Colwellia sp. M166: one gene and its partner. The protein of the gene in region 1 interacts with the protein of each later gene in a pairwise test. Links are inferred from orthologs where the notes say so. Each region holds a gene or a part of one and is shown on either strand. Other genes may lie near its edges. The genes, in order: mrdA and FGD67_RS12640.

Region 1 (3,310 bases):
GCCCAATCACTTACTATTGAATGTCGCGCTGCTGGCATTGAAGCCTTAGGTGTTGAAGGTAATGATGTCGGCGAATGGTCTTTAGTTGATTTAGGTGATGTAGTTGTCCATGTGATGACTGATGAAACTCGTGACCGTTACCAACTAGAACAACTATGGGAATAGTTTAAAGTATAATGCGCATTACCTTATACGCTGTTGGTAACAAAATGCCAGCATGGGTCAGCCAAGGATTTAGCGAATATTGCCGTAGATTCCCTCGTGATATGAGTTTCCATTTAGTGGAAATTTCACCTGGAAAGCGCGGCAAAAATGCCGATATTGCCCGTATTCTAGAAAAAGAAGGCGAACAAATGTTAGCGGCTATTCCTAAGGGTAATCGCATTGTGACCTTAGAGGTGGAAGGAAAGCCTTGGACAACCCCTGAGCTTGCCAAACAACTAGAACGTTGGCATGTTGATAGTCGTGATGTTGCACTGCTTGTTGGTGGCCCTGAAGGTTTAGCGCCTGCTTGTATTCAAGCGTCCGAACAAAAATGGTCATTATCGCCACTCACCTTACCGCATCCTATGGTACGTATTGTCGTTGCTGAAAGCCTTTATCGAGCATGGTCAATCAATAACAATCATCCTTATCATCGAGAGTAAATAATGGCGCCTAAAAAACGTGTTGCCATTCGAAACCATAGCGCAGAGGCAAACTTATTTGCCCGTCGTACCTTTATAACTTTTATTGCTGTCCTGATACTTTCCTTAGTGCTATTTAGTAATATTTATAATCTTGAAGTTAACTCATACCAAAAATACCAAACTCGCTCTAACTCTAATCGTATTAAACTGTTACCGGTTGCGCCAAACAGAGGCTTAATTTACGATCGAAATGGTGTTTTACTGGCTGATAACACCCCAGTGTATAGCTTAGAGGTGATCCCAGAACAAGTTGATGATATTAAAAAACGCTTATCAGAAGTAAGCGAATTATTAGATATTAGTCAGGAAAAACAAGACAAACTATTTAAAGAATTAAAAAGTAAGCGTCGCTTTAAACCTATTGAAATTTATTCACGTTTAAGTGAGCAGCAAGTCGCATTATTTTCCGTCAACCAGCATAAGTTCCCTGGGTTTTTTATCGACGCGCGCTTAAAACGCTATTACCCTTTTGCTGACTTAACGACACATTCCTTAGGCTATGTTGCGCGTATTAATCGTAAAGATTCACTAGCGCTAGAAAAGCAAGGCCTAGCTGAAAACTACGCGGCTACCCGTAACATTGGTAAGCTAGGCTTAGAAAAGTATTATCAAGATATCTTACATGGCACCATTGGTCACCAAGAAGTTGAAATTAATAACCAAGGCCGAGTCATTCGTACCTTAGACTTTACTCCTCCTATTCCGGGTAAAGATCTAACGCTAACGTTAGATATCGAGCTACAAATGATCGCCAAGCGCGCACTTTCAGGTAAACGTGGTGCGGTAGTCGCCATTGACCCTAGAGATGGTGGTGTGCTTGCCATGTATTCAAACCCAAGCTTTGATGGCAACCTTTTTGTCCATGGTATCAGTAGTAAAAAATATAAGAAGCTCTTAGCACCTGAAAGTAATAAACCGTTACTTAACCGTGCAGTACAAGGTTACCCACCAGCATCAACCATTAAGCCTTTATTAGCACTTACCGGGCTTGAAGCCGAATTAATCACCCCAGAAACTGAGATTTATGATCCAGGGTTTTATCAATTACCCGGCATAGAAACCAAGCGACGCGATTGGAAAAAATGGGGCCACGGCAAAGTCAATTTAACTAAGTCATTAGAGCAATCCTGTAATGTTTATTATTATGACTTAGCCTATAGACTGGGTATTACCCGGATTAGTAAGATGATGGAAAAATTTGGTTTTGGTGATTACACCGGTATAGATATTCACGAAGAAAGCCGCGCTATTATGCCCAGTATCGAATGGAAGCGAGCTCGTTACAACAAAGCTTGGTATACCGGTGAAACCTTATCCGTTGGCATAGGGCAAAGTTACTGGTCTGTGACACCATTACAATTATCACAAGCAATCTCCATTTTAGTCAATAAGGGTAGAATTAAAGTTCCACACTTTTTAAAAGCCACCAGTGAAGTAACCGTTATTGATGAGGATGCCGATCAGCAACAGCCGCTGATTACTGAATATGTAGTTGACGAAAAACGCCCTATCACCCTAAAAAATCAAGCCTATTGGGATCTTGTCTTAGACGGTTTACATAATACGGTGCAAAAATTCGGTGCTACCGGCTATTCCGCTTTTAAAGGTAGTAAGTATGATGCAGCTGGTAAAACCGGCTCTGCACAAACAGCTAACATCGCTCAAGATGAAGAGTATGATGCAAAAAAAGTACAAGAAAGCAAACGTGACAACGCCATGTTTATTGCTTTTGCACCTTACGAAAATCCAGAGATTGTTGTTGCTGTTGCCATTGAAAACGTCGCCAAAGGTGGTGGTGGCACCAATGCTGGGCCTGTGGCACGTCAGATAATGGATCAATATTTTGGTGACAGAGAGATTATCAGTACCGACAAACTAAAACATCCTCACCATGATGAAGTTTATCAGCAAAACATTACCAATATAGCAGGTGAACCTTAGTGCGTAATACCAGACATGATCAACAAAGACAGCGTTCTCTATGGCAACGTTTGCATATCGACTTACCCTTATTAAGTGGTATTTTAGCTTTGTTAATACTAGGGTTATTTGTTGTTTATAGTGCTGGTGGACAAGAAAGTGCTGTATTAATACGTCATGCGAAACGCGCTGGTGTAGCACTATTTGTCATGCTTTTAATTGCACAAATTCCGCCATTATCTTACCGAAAATGGGCGGTACCTATGTTTATTTTAGGTCTAATGTTATTAGCCGCGGTATTATTATTTGGTCACGTTGGTAAAGGCGCCCAACGTTGGCTCGACCTTGGTGTGACAAAGTTTCAACCTTCTGAGATAATGAAGCTTGTCGTGCCAATGATGATCGCATGGTACGTTAGCCAATATGACTTACCGACAAAAATATCAAAAATAATTATCGCCTTTATTTTGGTGTTAATGCCAACCTTATTGATTGCCAAACAACCTGATTTAGGTACAGCTCTACTCATTGCCAGTTCAGGAGTTTTTGTGATATTTCTTGCCGGTGCTAGTTGGAAGCTTATCGGCACTTGCCTTGGCTTAGCATCAGCATTTGCTCCCGTATTGTGGATGTTTTTGATGAAGCCCTACCAAAAACAACGGGTATTAACTTTTTTAAATCCTGAGCAAGACCCGCTTGGC
Region 2 (3,450 bases), 1.2 Mb from region 1 along the record:
GTTTAGTGCAACATCCATATAGATGATTTTCGTAATAACCGTTTGCCCAGAAACTGCCGATGCGGCTTGGCTTACTGACGAGGATATTTTTTTTCGAATTTTCGCTACAACTTTACCAACCGCGTCAATATCCTGAATTTCTCTATCAACAATAGCCCCTCTTGGCATCGCTTCAATGGCGACAGTTTCCAGCACATATCCAGTATCGTTTTGGCTCAGTAGAACAGCTTTAATAGAGTGGGAACCAATGTCAATTCCTACCATTAATGAGGTCTTTTTTTTCCATAAACTACTTAACATAGAATCCTACTAGAACATTTTATTATTATAATATTAGGCATAAAATTCGTATAAATACATTTATTACATGCTTTTACAGGATATACTAGTATTATTACGTCATTTTTATAACTTTTATTGAGCATCCCTCTGTGTTTTCTATAAAAAATCTGTTAAAAGCAGGCTCTGTATTGATATTAATTGGAATTCTAGCGCTTGCCGGAATTTATTTATCCATGCGTTCAAGCTTACCCAGTGTTGACTCACTGAGAGATTTGCAATGGCAAACGCCAATGCAAATATTCAGCGCTGACGGTAAACTTATTTCTCAATTTGGCGAAAAGAAACGTATCCCGCTAACATTAGATGAAATGCCCAAACAACTAATCAATGCGATCTTAGCCACTGAAGACGACCGTTTTTACCTGCATTTTGGTGTTGATCCTATCGGTATGGGCCGAGCCATATTAGGCCAGTTAACCGGACAAAATAAAGGTGGTGCAAGTACCATCACCATGCAAGTTGCACGAAACTTCTTTTTAACTCGTGAGCAAACTTATGTCCGAAAAATCCGAGAAATATTCATCTCCTTTCACATTGAAAGTCTACTGACCAAAGATGAAATACTGGCTCTCTATATGAATAAAATATCTTTAGGGCATCGGTCCTTCGGTTTTGGTGCTGCTGCACAAGTATATTATGGTAAAGATGTTAAAGAGCTGAGCTTAGCTCAAATTGCGGTATTAGCAGGATTACCAAAAGCGCCTTCAACCATGAATCCAATTAGCCGTCCGGATCGTGCAATGCAGAGACGGACAGTGGTGTTGCAACGTATGTATAATGCTGGCTATATTACTGAGCAAGAGATGTTAACAGCCAATAAGCAGCCAATTACAGCCGAAAAACATGGTGCGGAAATAGAGTTAAATGCACCTTATATTGCCGAAATGGCTCATCAAGAAATGATTGAGCGTTTTGGTAAGGAAGCTGCTTATACCGGCGGATATAAGGTTTTCACTACCGTAACTTCAAAGCTGCAGCATGCCGCACAACAAGCTGTCATTAATAACATAATTGCCTATGATCAACGTCACGGTTATCGCGGTCCTCTGACAAGTTTACGACCAGCAAACGATGAGCAATTAAATTCGACTGAAATAAATGCTCCCAGCAACACAATAGCTGAGCCAATAAGTGATGATGAAATAGCACAAGCCCTCGCGCCTTTAAGCAGCTATCACTCACTTGTTCCTGGCGTTGTTACTGAAACCTTAGAGCGCTCGATTAAAGTCAGATTAGAAGCTGGCTCTGATATCACTATCGAGTGGCCAGGGTTGTCGTGGGCACGAGCTTACTTTAACGACGATAAGCAAGGCCCAGCTCCCAATAACGCAAATGAAATAGTCAAAACTGGCGATATCATTATGGTCACGCCGTCAGCAACAGGCTATCGCCTGAGTCAATTGCCCGATGTGAGTTCAGCGCTGGTATCTTTGGCGACTGACAATGGAGCAATAAAAGCAGCCGTGGGTGGTTTTAGTTTTATCCAAAGTCAATTCAACCGTGTAACTCAAGCTAAACGGCAAGTGGGCTCCAATATTAAACCTTTTATCTACTCTGCAGCACTAGACAGTGGTTATACCTTAGCATCAATAGTTAATGACGCACCAATAAATCAATGGGATAGAAGTTCAGGCGTAGTCTGGCGTCCAAAAAATTCACCGCCAGTTTATAACGGGGAAATTCGCTTGCGTTTAGCGCTTGCACAATCAAAAAACGTTATTGCCGTTCGATTACTCAGAGATGTCGGCTTAGATAAAATTATTCCCTACTTGGCCTCGTTTGGCTTTGATCCTGATGACTTACCCCGTAATGAATCTCTAGCTTTAGGATCAGCCTCTTTAACACCTTTAGAGGTAGCAACAGGCTTTGCTACTTTTGCCAATGGTGGTTTTTTAATTCAGCCCTATTTAGTCGAACGCATTGAAGACTCATTCGGTAAAGTTATTTTCCAAGCTAACCCCGCTATTGCTTGTGATCACTGTGAGGATAATTTTCCAACAGCCTCAGTTTTAGAAACTAAAAATAAAGACAATGATACTTTAGATAACATTACCGATACCATACTTGAGCCAAAAGTTATTAATAAAGCTGGACGGGTAATTAGTGCACAAAATGCATTCTTAATGACTGAAGCTCTTAACTCCGCTATTTGGGGGGCTGACTGGAATATAAAACCTTATTGGCAAGGTACTGGCTATCGTGCCCGTACACTTAAACGCAGAGATATTGCAGGTAAAACAGGTACCACCAACCAAGCAAAAGATGCTTGGTTTTCCGGCTATAGTCGCAGACTAGTCACTACATCTTGGATAGGTTTTGACGATCCTAGCCGTAATCTAGGTCGAACGGTTTATAACAGTAACTTAGGTAAAGCACAAACCACAGGCAAAGAGTTTGGTGCAAAATCAGCACAGCCAGCTTGGATTAATTTTATGAAAGTTGCACTAGCAGACCTTCCTGTTGAACCATTTGAACAGCCACAAGCACTGATGTCGGTTCGCATAGATAAAGCCTCAGGAAAATTAACCAAGAAAACAGATAAATCCAGCCGTTTTGAGTACTTTGAATTAGGCTCTGCCCCGACAGAATACATTAGTGAAGATATAAGTAGCGAGATCCTTGATGGTAGCAACCCTATTGAAAGCAGCGAAGGGGAAATATTCGATTAGTTATTAAAAGTTTCGTTAGATAAGTATACGAATGGAAAATATGCTTTCATTCGTATCACTTCGAAACATTTAATAAATTTCATTCAATTTTTACCTCCTCAATAACGACTCATTTTCCTGACCATTCGGTCAACTCAGTAACAAGAACAAGTGTTTGATTTTATTATAAATAACAATAAAATTTAAAATGGTTTTGTATAAAAAATTGGCTTGACGTTTGACATAATAAAAATCTCAACAAAAAAAAAGTGAAAGTTATAATGAAAACTTTCAAAACGAAAGAAAAAAAACTTTCGTTTTGCTCAACAATCACCTAAAATTGGCGCCCATAATCGGAAATACCACACTATTCATTTAAAAAACGTCATACTTTTTAGGAGCGAATTCGCAATGGCAGCTTTAGAAAACTCAATAGATTTATCTTCATACGGCATCACTA

Evidence for each region.
Region 2: the proteins of mrdA (region 1) and FGD67_RS12640 interact in binary tests that used the Escherichia coli proteins (3 or more experiments, as listed by UniProt). The link is inferred for Colwellia sp. M166 from one-to-one orthologs.

The regions. Positions count from the first base shown.
Region 1 is NZ_CP040755.1:1,599,950-1,603,259, forward strand. Bases 166-3,140 are described here. They hold mrdA (penicillin-binding protein 2), read left to right. Parts: upstream 166-650; coding sequence 651-2,630; downstream 2,631-3,140. Other genes in these bases: rlmH (23S rRNA (pseudouridine(1915)-N(3))-methyltransferase RlmH), read left to right, coding at 177-647; rodA (rod shape-determining protein RodA), read left to right, coding at 2,630-3,140. In the rest of the region: rsfS (ribosome silencing factor), read left to right, coding at 1-165; more of rodA, read left to right, coding at 3,141-3,310. UniProt on the Escherichia coli protein: Catalyzes cross-linking of the peptidoglycan cell wall. Responsible for the determination of the rod shape of the cell. Is probably required for lateral peptidoglycan synthesis and maintenance of the correct diameter during lateral and centripetal growth.
Region 2 is NZ_CP040755.1:2,776,494-2,779,943, reverse strand. The notes cover bases 107-3,221. They hold FGD67_RS12640 (penicillin-binding protein 1A), read left to right. Parts: upstream 107-431; coding sequence 432-3,011; downstream 3,012-3,221. Other genes in these bases: FGD67_RS12645 (pilus assembly protein PilM), read right to left, coding at 107-300. Also shown: more of FGD67_RS12645, read right to left, coding at 1-106; pckA (phosphoenolpyruvate carboxykinase (ATP)), read left to right, coding at 3,402-3,450. UniProt on the Escherichia coli protein: Cell wall formation. Synthesis of cross-linked peptidoglycan from the lipid intermediates.